2 regions of the Drancourtella sp. An57 genome follow, and region 2 is predicted to be linked to the other one. Evidence: riboswitches for the same ligand, from Rfam matches in the RefSeq annotation. Region 2 holds a riboswitch; the other holds the start of a gene.
What was found. A riboswitch is a leader RNA that binds a small molecule or an ion and turns the genes downstream of it on or off. The one in region 2 is predicted to bind cobalamin.
Positions count from the first base shown of each region.

Region 1: it holds a riboswitch for cobalamin, as region 2 does, so the genes downstream of both, B5G11_RS06930 (sirohydrochlorin cobaltochelatase) here and B5G11_RS12780 (ABC transporter substrate-binding protein) in region 2, are expected to answer to the same signal.

Region 1 is NZ_NFHY01000007.1:6,911-14,826, forward strand. It holds gene B5G11_RS06915 (isopeptide-forming domain-containing fimbrial protein) at 1-341, shown strand, start outside; gene B5G11_RS06920 (class C sortase) at 478-1,353, shown strand; gene B5G11_RS06925 (class C sortase) at 1,365-2,237, shown strand; cobalamin riboswitch at 2,356-2,545, shown strand; gene B5G11_RS06930 (sirohydrochlorin cobaltochelatase) at 2,700-3,485, shown strand; gene cbiD (cobalt-precorrin-5B (C(1))-methyltransferase CbiD) at 3,470-4,714, shown strand; gene cobI (precorrin-2 C(20)-methyltransferase) at 4,711-5,442, shown strand; gene cobM (precorrin-4 C(11)-methyltransferase) at 5,442-6,230, shown strand; gene cobJ (precorrin-3B C(17)-methyltransferase) at 6,227-6,976, shown strand; gene cbiE (precorrin-6y C5,15-methyltransferase (decarboxylating) subunit CbiE) at 6,960-7,916, shown strand, end outside.
Region 2 is NZ_NFHY01000016.1:34,253-42,168, forward strand. It holds gene B5G11_RS12765 (3'-5' exonuclease) at 1-798, shown strand, start outside; gene B5G11_RS12770 (ABC transporter ATP-binding protein/permease) at 823-4,395, shown strand; gene B5G11_RS12775 (FAD:protein FMN transferase) at 4,442-5,509, shown strand; cobalamin riboswitch at 5,747-5,948, shown strand; gene B5G11_RS12780 (ABC transporter substrate-binding protein) at 6,149-7,252, shown strand; gene B5G11_RS12785 (iron ABC transporter permease) at 7,260-7,916, shown strand, end outside.

The DNA of each region.
Region 1 (7,916 bases), on a different contig from region 2:
TCCTGACGGAGACCAATACTGCCGATGGCTATAACCTGATTGACAAGGACGTCACCATCGATCTTGAAGCACAGCTTGACCCGAACGCAATGCTGCTCGACGAGGATAAGACAAGTGTCAAACTGGGAAATACACCTCTTAATGTGGACTTTGTACACAACGAGAGTTCCAAAGATATGGCAATAGCAAGCGTTGCTTTCGAGCTGTACAACCAGAAAGGCTTCACCCTTCCGAAAACCGGAGGCACAGGTACGTGGGCGTTGACAATGGGCGGTATTCTTCTGATTGCGGCGGCAGGAGGAATGCTTGTGGCTTCCAGAAGAAAGAACTCTTCTCGCTAACAAAAAAGAACACAGTGATTTGTATGGGATTGGGCGGAGATTTCCGCCCATCCTTCGTTCTGGTGTTTTTCCACATACTTCACCGGAGTCCGGGGAAAAGCATCTGAATGTTAATTGGGAAATGGAGGAAAAGGATGTGAAGCAGAAATTACTGGCTGTTTTGACGGTATTGGTTTTTCTGGCGGGTCTCTCTCTGCTGGCATACCCTGTCGTCAGCAACCTGCTCTATGAAAAGGAACAGGAAGAAATCATGAAGCACTATAATAGTATTATTTCAGAAGAAATGACTTCGGATGACCAGACTGCAGAACTGCAGGAGTGTCAGGATTACAATCGGGGACTTTTGCAGGGAGGCGTTCTGCTTACAGATCCTTTTGACAAGAATCAGCTGGATCCTTCCGCCATGCCCTATGCAGGGCTTCTGAACATAGATGACGAAGGAGGAATGGCCTATCTGAGGATTCCGGCTATCGATGTGGAGTTGATGATTTATCACGGCACCGGAGAGGAAGTGCTGAAAAAGGGGGTGGGACATCTGCAGGGAAGTTCTCTTCCGGTGGGAGGAACAGGAACGCATTGTGTTCTTTCCGCGCATACGGGACTTAATAATAAGAAGCTGTTTACAGATCTGGACCAGCTGGAAAATGGCGATGTCTTCTATATTCATGTACTGGGGGAAGTGCTGGCCTATCAGGTGGATCAGATCCGGGTAGTGCTCCCGGAGGAGACGGAGGATCTGCAGATTAATGCGCAGGAAGATTATGTTACACTGGTGACCTGTACCCCTTACGGTATCAATACACACCGCCTGCTGGTACGGGGAACCCGTATCCCTTATGTGGAAGAAACGGAACAGACGGGAACGGTGCCGGTAAGACAGGGAAGCTGGATGGAACAATACCTGAAAGCGGCTGCCGCGGGGATGATACTGGTGGCTGTTGTGGCAGCGGGATCCATTTTGCGCAGGAGGACAGGGGCGAAGAAGCCCGGACGAAGGAGAAGGAAAAGATAGGGGGCGGGAGCGTGAGAAAGACCGGCTTTAGATTGCTGATTCTGGTGATATTTTTTTCCGGTGCAGCACTGCTTCTGACTCCGCATTTCCAGAGTCTGCGATCGGAATTTAGCAGCAGGAAAGAAGTAGAAGAGATTAAGAGTAAGAAACAAAACAACCGGGAACCGGAAGAAAGTACAGAAAGAGAATACATTCAGCTTTATGAGGACATGAAAGCATACAATGAAAAAATTTTCCGGGACGGGCAGAGCGGACTGACGGATGCATGGAACTTTCAGCAGCCGGTTTTCCGGCTGTCGGATTATGATACGTCCGGGGATGCGGTCGGCTATTTATCCATTGAAGCCATGGATCTGGAACTGCCGCTGTATCTGGGAGCGTCAGATGAGAATCTTGACAAGGGAGCTGCAGTTTTGGGACAGACCAGTATGCCTATAGGAGGAACAAACAGCAACTGTGTAATAGCTGCCCACCGGGGATGGAAAGGCATTCCGATGTTTCGGGATATCGAATTGTTGCAGCCCGGAGACAAAGTGATACTGACTAATTTGTGGGAAACACTGGAATATCAGGTGGTGAAGTGTATTGTCATTACTCCGGATGACATTGACGCAGTGAAAATCATGGAAGGTGAGGACATGCTGACTCTGATTACCTGTCATCCGTACACATACAATTTTCAAAGATATGTAGTTTACTGTAGCCGTAACGGTCAAATCTCTGCGGAGGAACTCCCCCGTGAGGGGGTAACCTATGTTTCGTCTCAAAAAGAGATTGAGAGGGAGCAAAAGTGGAATTTTGCGGGACTTACCGTACTGGGAGGAGGCTGTATGCTGGGAATCCGCAGGTTCATCCTTGGAAAAAGAAAGAAAAAGAATTCGTAACTATTTTTTTCTGTATTATACACAAATGTTCGTGCAATAGAAATGCATTTTGGCTAATCCAGAAAAACCGCATCGGTTGACAGCCGTCTTTGCCAATGGTATCATAAACAGGAATCAAACAGAGAAATCATTTAAAAGTACCTTAGTTTCAGAAGGAGTAAAAGGGAATCCGGTGAGAATCCGGAACAATACCCGTTGCTGTATGAGGGGAGCTTTCTTAAGAAAAGGCCACTGTGCGGATGCATGGGAAGGGAGAGAAAAGCGCGGATCCTTAAGTCAGAATACCTGCTTTTAGATGCTTCGGAAAGGTTACGGGATTATGACAAGTACGAGAATCAAAGAGGACGTCAAAGGGAAATAGAAACGGATATGGGAAAAGAGGCAGAGGAGAGAACTGTCTGTTTTTCCATATCCTTTTTTTGGTGTCAGTCGTCGATGTCAGACCCATATGGGAGGACAATTATGAGAAAAGCAGTTTTGGTGGTGAGCTTTGGGACGAGCCACCTGGATACAATGGAGAAGACGATCGTAGCAGTAGAGAAGGCGCTTGCGGAGGCATTCCCGGACCGGACGCTGTACCGGGCGTTTACAAGCGGAATGATCTTGAAGAAACTGAAATCGGAGTTTCAGATGGAAATCTGCGACGTGGAGGAAGCCATGGAACAGATGATACGGGACGGCATTGAGGATCTTCTCATCCAGCCGACCCATATCATCCACGGATTTGAATACGAAAAGATGACAGAGCAGATCGAGCCGTACCGGGAACGGTTTGAAACGATCCGCATCGGAGCACCGCTTCTTGCCACGATGGAAGATTATGAGGAGGCGGTACACCTGATTATGGAGGATGCCGGACTCAAAGAGGAAGAAACATTAGTGCTCATGGGCCACGGGACAGAGCACCATACCAATGCGGCCTATCCGGCCCTCGATTATACCTTCTGGGCAAAAGGATACCGAAACGTGGTAGTCGGCACGGTAGAAGGCTTCCCGGAGATGGAGGAAGTGCTGAAAAAGCTGAAAGAGCAGCAGGCCGGAAAGATTCTTCTGATGCCGTTCATGATTGTGGCGGGCGACCATGCCAAAAACGATATGGCAGGAGAGGATGCGGATTCCTGGAAATCGATTCTGACAAGAGAAGGATATGAAGTGCGTACCGTCTTAAAAGGTCTCGGAGAGATTCCGGGCATCCGGCAGATGTTTGTGCGTCACGCCGGGGAGGCAAAGGAGTGTCCGAAAGGATAAGGATGGAAAAGCAGACAGTCATCAAGGGACAAAAAGAACTGAAAAGAGGATATACGACGGGAACCTGCGCGGCGGCAGCGGCCAGGGCGGCGGCAATCATGCTGTTTTCCGGAGAGGAAATCCGGGAAGTCCGCATTACTGTCCCGGCAGGAGAGACCTTGCTTCTGGAAGTGGAGGAGATCGTGCGACATTCCGATGCAGTGTCATGCGCGGTCCGGAAAGATGCAGGAGATGATCCGGATATTACCCACGGAATGCTCGTCTTTGCCGAAGTAAAGAAAGAGTCCGATAAACGGCAGAAAACAGATTCGGAGCCGGAAGCGAATCCGGTACAGATTGTGCTGGAAGGCGGGGAGGGTATCGGTCGGGTGACAAAGCCGGGGCTGGAGCAGCCGGTAGGAGCGCCTGCCATCAACAAGGTGCCAAGGAAGATGATTACGGAAGCTCTCCGGCAGGCAGCCGGGGAAGCCGGATTTTGCGGGACGCTGAAGGTGACCATTTCTGCGCCGGAGGGGGAAGCACTTGCCCAAAAGACATTCAATCCGAGACTTGGGATTGTGGGAGGTCTTTCCATCCTTGGAACAACGGGGATTGTAGAACCCATGAGTGAGCAGGCTCTGACGGAGACCATCCTTCTGGAAATGAAAGTACAAAAACAGGAAGGAATTCAGACGCTCTGTCTGGTGCCGGGAAATTACGGAAGTGATTTTCTGAAAGATGAGCTTTCCTTTTCCCCGGACCGGGCGGTCAAATGCAGCAACTATGTGGGCGAGGCGCTGGATATGGCAGTGGTGCTTGGATTTCCGAGAGTTCTTCTTGTGGGGCACATCGGAAAGTTTGCCAAGCTTGCGGCAGGTGTCATGAATACCCACTCGAGGATAGCGGACGCGCGTGCGGAGGTGTTTCTTGCGGCGCTTTCCCATCTTGCGGCCGGGGCTTTAAAGGAAGATCCGGGGCGCATGGAAAAGCTGATCGGGCTGGTGCCTGAGATTGAGGAGAGCGTCACGACAGATGAGATGCTTGCCGTTCTGACGAGGGCCGGAATCCGGGAAGCCGTGATGTCCCGGATCATGGAGCGTATCTCCTGGTATCTCAATCAGAGGACGAGAGGAGAAGTCCAGGTGGAACTTCTGACTTTCTCCAAAGAATGGGGGATCCTTGGAAAGACGGAAGGCGCCATGGAGCTTCTCGAACAGATCAAAGAGGAACGGAAAGGACAAAAAGAATGAGTGGAATCTTATATGGAACAGGAACAGGGCCGGGAGAGGCAGAGCTTCTGACGCTGAAGGCGGTCCGATTGATCCGGTCCTGTGATATGATCGCGGTTCCGGTGTCTGACAGTACACTGAAGGAGCCGTGTATCTGGGAGGAAGGGATGCCGTATCTCGACAACTGCACGGCATATCAGATTGTGCTGCCGGAAGTGCCGGAGATTCAAAAAAAGCCGGTGCTCTGCCTTCCGATGCCGATGATGAAAGAAAAAGAAGAACTGAAACGCATCCACGATGCGGGAGCGAAGAAGGTGGAGGAATATCTGGACGAAGGAATGAACATTGCATTTCTGACCCTTGGAGATCCGTCCATTTACTCTACCTATCTGTACATTCATAAACGGGTGCAAAAAGACGGGTACCAGGCGGTGATCATACCGGGAATTCCGTCGTTTTGCGCGGCGGCAGCGGCCCTGAACCTGGGGCTTGCGGAAAATAAAGAGGAGATTCATATCCTGCCGGCCTCCTATGGAATTGAAGAGGGGCTGAAGCTTTCCGGAACGAAAATTCTGATGAAAACAGGGAAAAAGATGCCTTATGTCAAAGAGACGGTCAAGGCGTCAAACGACCGGTTCTGGATGGTGGAAAACTGCGGGATGGAAAATGAAAAGATTTATGAAAATCCGGACGATGTGCCGGAGAAATCCAGCTATTATTCGCTGATTGTGATAAAGGAGGGATCCTGATGGTACATTTTGTCGGAGCAGGGCCGGGAGCGTGCGACCTGATTACCGTGCGTGGCGAACGCCTGCTGAAAGAGGCGGACGTGATTATCTATGCCGGATCACTGGTCAATCCGGAACTGTTACAGGTCAGAAAGGAAACTTGTGAGGTATATGACAGTGCCTATATGACATTGGAAGAGGTGCTGGAAGTGCTTGAAGCAGCAGAAAAGGACAAAAAGACGACGGTACGGCTTCACACCGGAGATCCAAGTCTCTACGGAGCCATCAAAGAGCAGATGGATGAGCTGGACAGACGGGGAATTGCCTATGAGATCTGTCCGGGAGTCAGCTCCTTTTCCGGAGCGGCGGCAGCTCTTAAACTGGAATACACCCTCCCTGAGATTTCCCAGTCCGTCATTATCACACGGATGGAAGGCCGGACCAAGGTGCCGGAAAAAGAATCGATCCGCAGCTTTGCGGCTCATCAGGCAACCATGGTGCTTTTCCTAAGCACCGGACTTCTGGAACCGCTTTCTAGGGAACTGATGGCGGGCGGCTATCCGGGCGATACGCCTGCGGCCATCGTCTATAAGGCAAGCTGGCCGGAAGAAGCGGTCTACCGGTGTACTGTGGAAACGCTGGCTGAAACCGCCAAAGCGAACCATGTGACGAAGACTGCGCTGATTGTAGTAGGAGAAGTGCTGGAAGGCGGAAAGAAAACCGGATATGAGCGGTCGAAACTGTATGATCCGGAATTTACCACCATGTTCCGGGAGGGAACGAAGAAAGACGGGGAGACGAAAGAATGAAAAAGAAAGTATATGTCATAGGAATCGGGCCGGGCGCTTATGAGGAAATGACGATCCGGGCCGTGCGGGCGATGGAATCCTGTGAGGTGATCATCGGATACACCGTCTATGTGGATCTGGTAAAAGAGCAGTTCCCGGGGAAGACATTTCTGACTACGCCGATGACAAAGGAAGTGGAGCGCTGTGAGATGGCACTCCGGGAAGCCCGGGAGGGCCGGACAACAGCCATGATCTGCAGCGGGGACGCCGGAGTGTACGGCATGGCAGGTCTGATGCATGAGATCCGGAAAGAACGCGGATATTCGGAAGTGGAGATCGAGGTGGTTCCGGGAATTACCGCCGCCACTGCGGGAGCGGCCGTTCTGGGAGCGCCGCTCATCCATGATTTTGCGGTCATTTCCCTGAGCGATCTTCTGACGCCGTGGGAGAAGATTGAAGAGCGTCTGCGGTCTGCGGCAAAAGGGGATTTTGCCATCTGTCTTTACAATCCGTCCAGCCGGAAACGAAAAGATTATCTCCGAAGGGCCTGCGAGATTCTTCTGGAATATCAGAGCCCGGATACGGTCTGCGGCTATGTGCGCCAGATCGCAAGAGACGGAGAGGAAAAGCATGTGACAACCCTTGGAAGACTGAAAGAAACCGGGACAGACATGTTTACCACGGTGTTCATCGGCAATTCTCAGACAAGAGTGATCGGGGATGCGATGGTGACGCCGAGAGGATATCGATATGAAAAAAAGGATTAATCTGATTGGAATCGGGACAGACGGAAACAAAAGCCTGACACAGGAAGCCAGGGAGCAGATCCGGAAAAGCACTGTACTGATCGGTGCCGAAAGGATGCTTGAAAGTGTAGAACCGGTCAGGAAGAAAGAGGCCAGATGCTATACATCTTACCGTCCGGAGGATATCATGACGATTCTGGAGCAGGAAAAAGGAGAAGAAATCTCCGTTTTATATTCCGGCGATCCGGGATTTTACAGTGGTGCAAAACAGCTTATAAAGCGCCTGGAAGGAAGTGAATGGGAGATCCGGGTGCTGTCGGGTATCTCATCAGTGATCTGCATGGCGGCACGCTGTCAGGTGCCGTGGGAGAAGGCGGCATTGGTAAGCCTTCACGGAACCGGACAGAACGCGGTTTATGAGATCTGTACCCATGAGCACACCTTCCTGCTCCTTGGCGGCAGGGAGACAGCAGAGCAGTTTCTGGAGAAGATGTCCTGGTACGGGCTGGATCATCTGGAAGCCGCAGCAGGACGGGATCTTTCGTATGAAGAGGAAGTCTTCTTTCGCGGGACAATCCGGGAGCTGACGCCGGAGATGCTTTCCGGGCTCTCCGTACTCTGGGTGCACAACCCGGACTACGACACGTTTGTGGGACGGCATCTGGAAGATGAAGAGCTGATCCGGGGAAAAGTGCCGATGACCAAGTCGGCAGTCCGGGCCATGGCGGTTGCCGCCCTGAAGCTTCAGAAAGATGCGGTTCTTTATGACATCGGGGCAGGAACCGGAAGCGTGTCGGTGGAGGCTGCGCTTCAGGACGGCTCCATCCGGGTCTATGCTGTGGAGAGAAATCCGGAAGGAATTGCTCTTATTCAGGAAAATAAGCGGAAATGGCGGACCGATCAGGTGGAGATTGTAGAGGGAAACGCACCGGAGGCGCTTTCGGATCTTCCTGCGCCGACC
Region 2 (7,916 bases):
ATCGCGTTTCTGGATCTGGAATATAATACAGGGGATCAGAATAAATACCCGACGGAAATCATTTCCGTCGGGATATTGATCGTTGAGAGGAAAAGTATGAAGGAAAAAGAATCATACTATTCTCTTGTACGCCCTAAATTTAATACTGTGCTGAATCCATACTGCATGGAGCTGACAGGACTCAGGCAGGTGGAAGTCGACCACGCGCCTGGATTCGGACGGGTTTTTCGTGAAGTGCTGGATCTGTATCGTAAATGGAACATCCGGCAGACCTTTGTCTTTGGAAGCGCGGATAAGCCGGTCTTTCTGGATAATCTGCTTCTGAATGAAGAGGAAGAGGAGCTGTACCGGATCGGTGAAGGAATGAGGGATATTTCGCTTCAGTTATTTTTTACTTTATTTGGAAAGGACGGGAGTCTTTCCCTGGAAAAGATGGGAAGAATCCTGAATGTCTCGGTGGATGGAGCACTTCACAATGCGCTAAACGATGCGAGGCTTCTTTATTTATGCTATCGCGCAGTGATAAAGGGTGAGATTCCGCAGGACAGGCTTTCCATGGCCAGGGAGGAGCTTTTGATACGTGAGGTCTATCAGAAAAGCCGAAAATTTGAAGAGCCGATGACCGGATATCCGGAGGAGAAAAAACAGGCAGCCTATGCATTGATCGAGGAGCTGATGAGTACGGTAAAGACGGACTCGCTTCGGGAGAAAGGAAAGGTTCTGGCGCTTTGCGATGACATTCTTCTGATGACGGGGGAGAAAGCACGCTATCAGAGAGAGTATTTTCACTGGATTTAAGAATGACAAAAAAGGAGAACGTATATGCTTCAGATCAAACACATACGAAAGGAGTACCGGACGGGGAAACTGGTGCAGAAAGCACTTGATGATGTTAGTCTGAATTTAAGAGACAATGAATTTGTCGCGATCCTCGGACCGAGCGGTTCCGGAAAAACGACACTTCTGAATATTGTCGGAGGGCTGGACCGTTATGACAGCGGAGACCTGATTATCAACGGGATATCGACAAAGAAGTATAAGGACAGAGACTGGGATTCCTACAGAAACCATACGATCGGATTCGTTTTTCAAAGCTACAATCTGATTCCACATCAGACGATTCTGGCAAATGTAGAGCTTGCACTTACGATTTCCGGAGTCGGGAAAGCTGAAAGGCGCGAGAGGGCTCAGAAGGCGCTGGAAGAGGTCGGACTTGGAGAACAGGTACATAAAAAACCGAACCAGCTTTCCGGAGGACAGATGCAAAGAGTTGCGATTGCGCGTGCCCTTGTCAATGACCCGGATATCCTGCTGGCGGATGAGCCGACGGGGGCGCTGGACAGCGCGACGAGTGTCCAGGTAATGGATCTTTTAAGGGAAGTGGCCAAGGACCGGCTGGTTGTCATGGTCACCCATAACCCGGAGCTGGCAGAGGAGTACGCGACCCGGATCGTTAATCTGAAAGATGGCAGGATCCGGTCGGATTCCAATCCATATGAGGTGGATGAAACTGCAATGAAGCAGCCGGAGCATCAGAACATGGGAAAATCATCCATGTCACTTTTGACTGCATTATCCCTTAGTTTTAATAATCTGAGGACAAAAAAGGCGCGGACGCTTCTGACCTCCTTTGCGGGATCAATCGGAATTATCGGAATTGCATTGATTCTTGCGCTTTCTACAGGTGTCAATCAGTATATTCAGTCAGTGGAAGAGGATACACTTTCGGAGTATCCGCTCGAAATCCAGAGCACGGGGATTGATATGACCGCCATGCTCGGAGACGGAGGCGGGGAAGAGAAAGAGGCCGGCGATGTGGATGTGATCCAGATGGTCAGCAATATGTTTTCTACCATGGATTCCAATGATCTGGAATCCTTAAAAAAGTATCTGGAGAGCGGTGAGAGTGATATCAAAGACTATACCAATGCGGTGGAATACTCTTATTCTGTATCTCCGCAGATTTACCGTGAAGATGGAGATTCTATCCGGCAGGTGAATCCGGACCGCTCATTTGATGCACTTGGATTCGGATCAGCCTCCGGGTCCAACAGTATGATGTCCTCCATGATGAGTACGGACATGTTTTATGAAATGCCGGAAAATGAAAATCTCTATAAAGGGCAGTACGATGTAAAGGCCGGTCGATGGCCGGAGAATTATAATGAGTGTGTGGTTGTCCTGACGGCAAACGGGAACGTCAGTGACTTTATGCTTTATACACTCGGACTTCGGGATGCTGTGGAACTGGATGAGATGATCCGGCAGTTTATCAATGAAGAAGATATCGAAACACCGGAAAATATGGGAAGCTATTCCTATGAAGATTTTCTCGGTATTACCTTTAAACTGGTCAACAGTGCGGACTATTATACGTACGACAGTCAGTATGGTGTCTGGACAGACAAATCCGGCAATGAAACCTATATGAAAGATCTCGTGAAAAACGGGGAAGATCTCAAGGTAGTAGGTGTTGTCCAGCCTGCAGAAGATGCCAATGCAGTGGCACTTTCTTCCGGAATCGGCTACCCGTCTTCTTTGACCCGGCATGTGGCAGAAGAGGCGGAAGACAGTGAGATCGTAAAACAGCAGATTGCGAATCCGGACGTCAATGTCTTTACCGGGGAGGCGTTCGGTGAGACAGAAAGCCAGAACGGGCTGGATATGAACTCGTTATTTACCGTCAATACGGATGCACTGGAAAATGCTTTTCAGTTCAACAGCGATGCGCTCTCAGGCAGTCTGTCCGGAGCAGTGGATTTTTCCGACCTGTTCCAGATGGATGGAAACACTCTGGACCTTTCCAAAATGGTGGATCTTTCCGGAATCCAGATCGAGCTTCCGGATGCAGGTAGCTTGAATCTGAATGATCTGATGGGGAATCTGAACCTGACTGTTTCGGCGGAAGGGATGACAAAACTGGCGGGAAATCTGATTTCCGGCTATCAGGACTACGCAAAAGAGCATCCGGAGGCAGATTATTCGGGGCTGAGCGAAGACTTTGCAGGATATTTGAAAAGTACGGACGCACAGAAGATTCTCAAAGAAAATATTCTGGAGATCATTGAATCAAACGGCGGCATCACCGCATCGGTTGAACAGATTCAGAACCTCTTCCGTGAAGTTTTAAGCGGTTTTATGGAGTATGCGTCGGAGCACGGATATACGGATTCGGAGAGGTTTGATGAATATCTTCTGGAGTACCTTCAGACACCGGCTGCGGCAGAGATCATCAACAGTTGGGGCAGCAGAATCTTTGATTCTGTACAGGATATTTCCATCACCACAGAGCAGCTTCAGAAGATTGCCCGGGAGATGGCAGCCGGATATCTGGATTACGCAGAAAAGAATCAGCTGCCGGATCTGACAAAGATGGATGACTATTTTGTCAGCTACCTGAATACAGATGCGGGGAAAGAAGCGCTTTCCTCCGGAATTTCGGAGATAGTTGATATGGAGAGCCTGCAGTCACAGGTTGGTACGTCCCTTGAAACTTATATGAAAGAAGTGATGGGCGCGTATACAGGCGCAATTTCCAACGCACTGGAAACTCAGATCAGCTCTGCCATGAGCCAGGTGGTAAGCCAGATGAGCAGCGGAATGGAGACGGTGATGCAAAGAGCGATGAGCCGGGTGGGAACGAGCCTTCAGGAGGCCATGGGAGATGCCATGACCATCGATGCAGACGCCTTTGCCAATGCGTTTGAAATGAACATGAGTGAGGAGGAGCTCTCCGAGCTGATGATGTCCATGCAGTCTACGGGAGAGACTTCCTATGACAGTAATTTAAGAAATCTGGGATACGTGGATTTTGATGTCCCGACAGGTATTGCCATTTATCCAAAGGATTTTGAGAGCAAAGAAGAAGTCGTAAAGATTCTGGACGGCTATAATAGTCAGATGGAGGCACAGGGAAAAGACGAGCAGGTGATCACCTACACAGATATGGTTGGTACTCTTATGTCTTCGGTTACGGATATTATCGATATTATCAGCTATGTACTGATCGCCTTTGTGGCCATTTCTCTGGTGGTTTCTTCCATCATGATCGGTGTCATTACCTACATCAGCGTGCTGGAGAGGAAAAAGGAAATCGGAATTCTCAGGGCCATTGGTGCCTCAAAGGGGAATATTTCCCAGGTGTTCAATGCAGAGACCTTTATCATCGGGCTTTGCGCCGGGCTCATTGGAATCGGGCTTACCCTTCTGCTTCTCATACCGGGAAATGCATTGATCCATCATCTTGCAGATACGAATGAGGTAAGCGCCGTGCTCCCTGTAGTGCCGGCACTGATTCTGATCGCGTTAAGTGTCGTGCTTACGCTGCTTGGCGGACTGATCCCTTCACGAAAGGCGGCAAAGAGCGATCCGGTGACAGCACTTCGTACCGAATAATAATATATAAAATCTCATTAAAAGCAATGTAAAAGGCGGTTCAGACATGAGAAGATATAAGACAGAAAATAACTACCGTACAGGGACAGCAGCGTTTGTGCTTCTGTGCAGTCTTGCTTTGACGGCATGTCAGGGAGCACAGAATACAGGCGGCAATAGTCAGGAGGAATCCAGAAAAGAGTTTTTCGCCATGGATACCTATATGACCTTTACCGCTTACGGGGACAATGCCGGCGAAGCGCTGGAAAAGGCGGAGAAAGAGATTCATACACTGGAGTCCGAGTGGTCCGTCACGGATGAAAACAGCGAAATTTACGCGGTCAATCACAGTAATGGAAATGTGGTGACGCTCAGTGAGGATACAGCAGGTGTTGTCAGCTTTGCCCTGGAAATGGCCAAAGAGACCGATGGGGCGCTGGAACCTACGATTTATCCGGTGCTGACTGCATGGGGGTTTACAACTGACGAAAACCGGATTCCGGGAAATGAGGAGATTCAGTCGCTTCTTAGCCGGGTCGGCTACGAAAAAGTGGAGCTGAACGGGCAGAAAATACACCTGCCGGAAGGTATGGAACTGGATTTGGGAGCGGTAGGAAAAGGCTATGCCGGTGATCTGACAGCAGAGATTGTAAAAGAAAGCGGGGTAACGTCTGCCCTTCTAAATATCGGCGGCAATGTTCAGACCGTGGGATCCAGACCGGATGGAAATGACTGGCGGCTTGCTATACGGAGTCCTTACGGGGACGGAGAAGTCGGTGTACTGGAAGTGTCAGACTGTGCCGTGGTGACCTCCGGAAATTATGAGAGGTATTTTACCGGAGAGGACGGAAAACGATACGGACATATCATTGATCCGAAGACCGGATATCCGGTGGATAACGGACTGGCTTCTGTGACGATTGTGACCGAGGAAGGAAAGACGGGAGATGCCCTTTCCACCTCCATGTTCGTAAAAGGACTGGAAGGTGCGCAGGAATACTGGAAATCTCATAAGGGATTTGACATGATTCTGATGACAGAAGATGGAGAAATCTATCTGACAGAAGGCATTGAGAACAATTTTACCTTGACTGACAGCTTCAGCAATATGGAGAAACATATTATCAGAAGATAGAGGAGGGAGCGGAAAAGACGCGTCTTTCTCCGGATTCCGATTTATAAGGATGGGAAGCCGTTTCTGCGTAATTATTGCATGTTCTGGAAGAAAAACCGGAGCAACTATTACATGGAAGAGTTTGCTGAAATTCTGCACCGGCTTTTAGAAAAAGCATAGAGAGAATGTCCGGTGGGAACTGAGGTTGCAATTGATGCCAAAATGTGCTAAATTGGAAACTGTAATATTTCCTGTTAGAATTGAATAACTTTATCAAGTGAAGAATTCCTTTGTCAAAGAGGATGAATTTTAAAAGGGAACGGAGTGGAAATCTCCGGCGATCCGGTCACTGTAAGCAAGGAGTCTGTCCCAATTTATGTCATTGCGGCAATGCCGTGAGAAGGCCGGGACAGGTGAGGAGAGGCAAGCCAGGAAACCTGCTTGATAGAGAAGATGAAGCTTCCGTGTAAAGCAGACATCTGAAAATATGGGCGGCAATCTTTGCCTGTCCATATGTTTTTGTCATGCCTGCTTATAAAAAAGCAGGTTTTTTTGTTCTGCAAAACGAATCTTCCGGTAAGTAGGAATATGGATCTGACGGGTAAGCCAAAGATCCTGTAACAGGAAAGGAAAATATACCGAAAGAAAGAAGGAGAGAACATGAAACAGAACATGGTGAAAAAGGTACTGGCGTGTCTTCTGACAGCCACAATGACGGTGGGACTTTCCGCCTGTGGAGGCAGTGACGGAAACAACAGCGGGGATGCGGGCAGAATCAGCTCTGATCAGGTGAAAGAGGACAATCAGGCTGCAGATGACGGCTCGTCTGACAGCAAGGACACCACAGAGAGTACGAAAAAAACCGAATATCCGCTGACGATCACGACTTATGGCCGGGATGGCGCCGAGTACACGATGACTTATGAAAAGGCGCCGGAAAAGGTGGCAGCGGTTTACCAGGGATCGGTGGAGACGCTGCTTGCTCTTGGACTGGAGGACCGGATTGTAGCGACGGCAGGGCTTGATAATGAGGTGCCGGATGTTCAGAAAGCCGCATTTTCCAAAACAGACTATCTGGACGAGTTTACACCGTCCAAAGAGACAATGACGATGCTGGAACCGGATATGATTTTTTCCTGGGTATCCCTGTTTGATGAGGATAACCTTGGAAGCCCGGATGAATGGATTCAAAAAGGAACAAATGTCTATATCAATACGAATACCGCGGTGAAAGAAGATTCTCTGGAAAATGAATATAACGATATCCTGAACATTGGAAAGATTTTTGATGTGCAGGACCGTGCAGAAGAGATCGTAAATCAAATGAAAGAGACCGTAGAACACGTAAAAACGCTGGCCGAAGAACAGGAAGAAAAGCCGTCTGTCATGGTGGTGGAGAGCATGAATGATACCTTTACCAATTATGGCGCGGCAAGCATTGCGGGGGACATGGTGACCCAGCTTGGTGCCAGCCTTGCAAATCCGGACGCATCTACGGTTGGAAAGGAAGACATTTTAGCGGCAGATCCAGATGTGATTTTTGTCGTCTACATGCCATATACCGGGGATGATCCGGAAACGGTGAAGCAGGAAAATCTGGATAAGATTCTGGAAGATGAAGCATTTCAGAGCCTGAGCGCCGTGAAAAATGACCGGGTTGTTCCGATTATGTTAAGTGAGATGTACGCAAGTGCGACAAGGACGCAGGACGGGATTGAGACTATCGCCAGAGGCCTGTATCCGGATCTGGATCTGAACGAATAGAGGGAGCATGATGAAAAGAGGAGCGATGAAAACAAAGACATATGGAATTCTGATTCTTGGGCTGTCTGCGGCTCTTATACTGTCACTTTTTACGGCGGTACTGTTTGGAAATGCGGATTTGTCCTTTCAGGATGTGTACCGTGTGATCGGATATGAGGTCTTTCATACAGAGAGCCTGTCCGCCTACGGCCAGGGAGCTGTCCACGATGTAGTCTGGCAGATCCGCCTGCCGAGAGTGCTGATGGCGGCAGCAGTGGGGACGGGGCTTTCCGTGTGCGGCGTTGTCATGCAGGCAGTTGTCAAAAATCCTCTGGCGGACCCGTATGTCCTTGGCGTCTCCTCCGGGGCATACCTTGGGGCTGCGGCATCCATTCTACTTGGGATCGGTTCCGTATTCGGGGATCAGGGTATGGGGATTATGGCCTTTTTCGGGGCTCTGGCAGCATCCTTTGGTGTGCTTTTTATTTCCGGCATCGGCGGACGCACAAGCGCGGGGAAACTGATTCTGGCCGGAATGGCGGTCAGTACCGTCTGTTCCGCGTTTGCGAACTTCCTGATTTATATTTCCCAGAACCGGGAAGCAACGACTCAGATTTCCTACTGGAGCATGGGAAGTCTTGCCACGGCTGACTGGGACAATGTGCCGGTTGTTCTTCCGGTCATG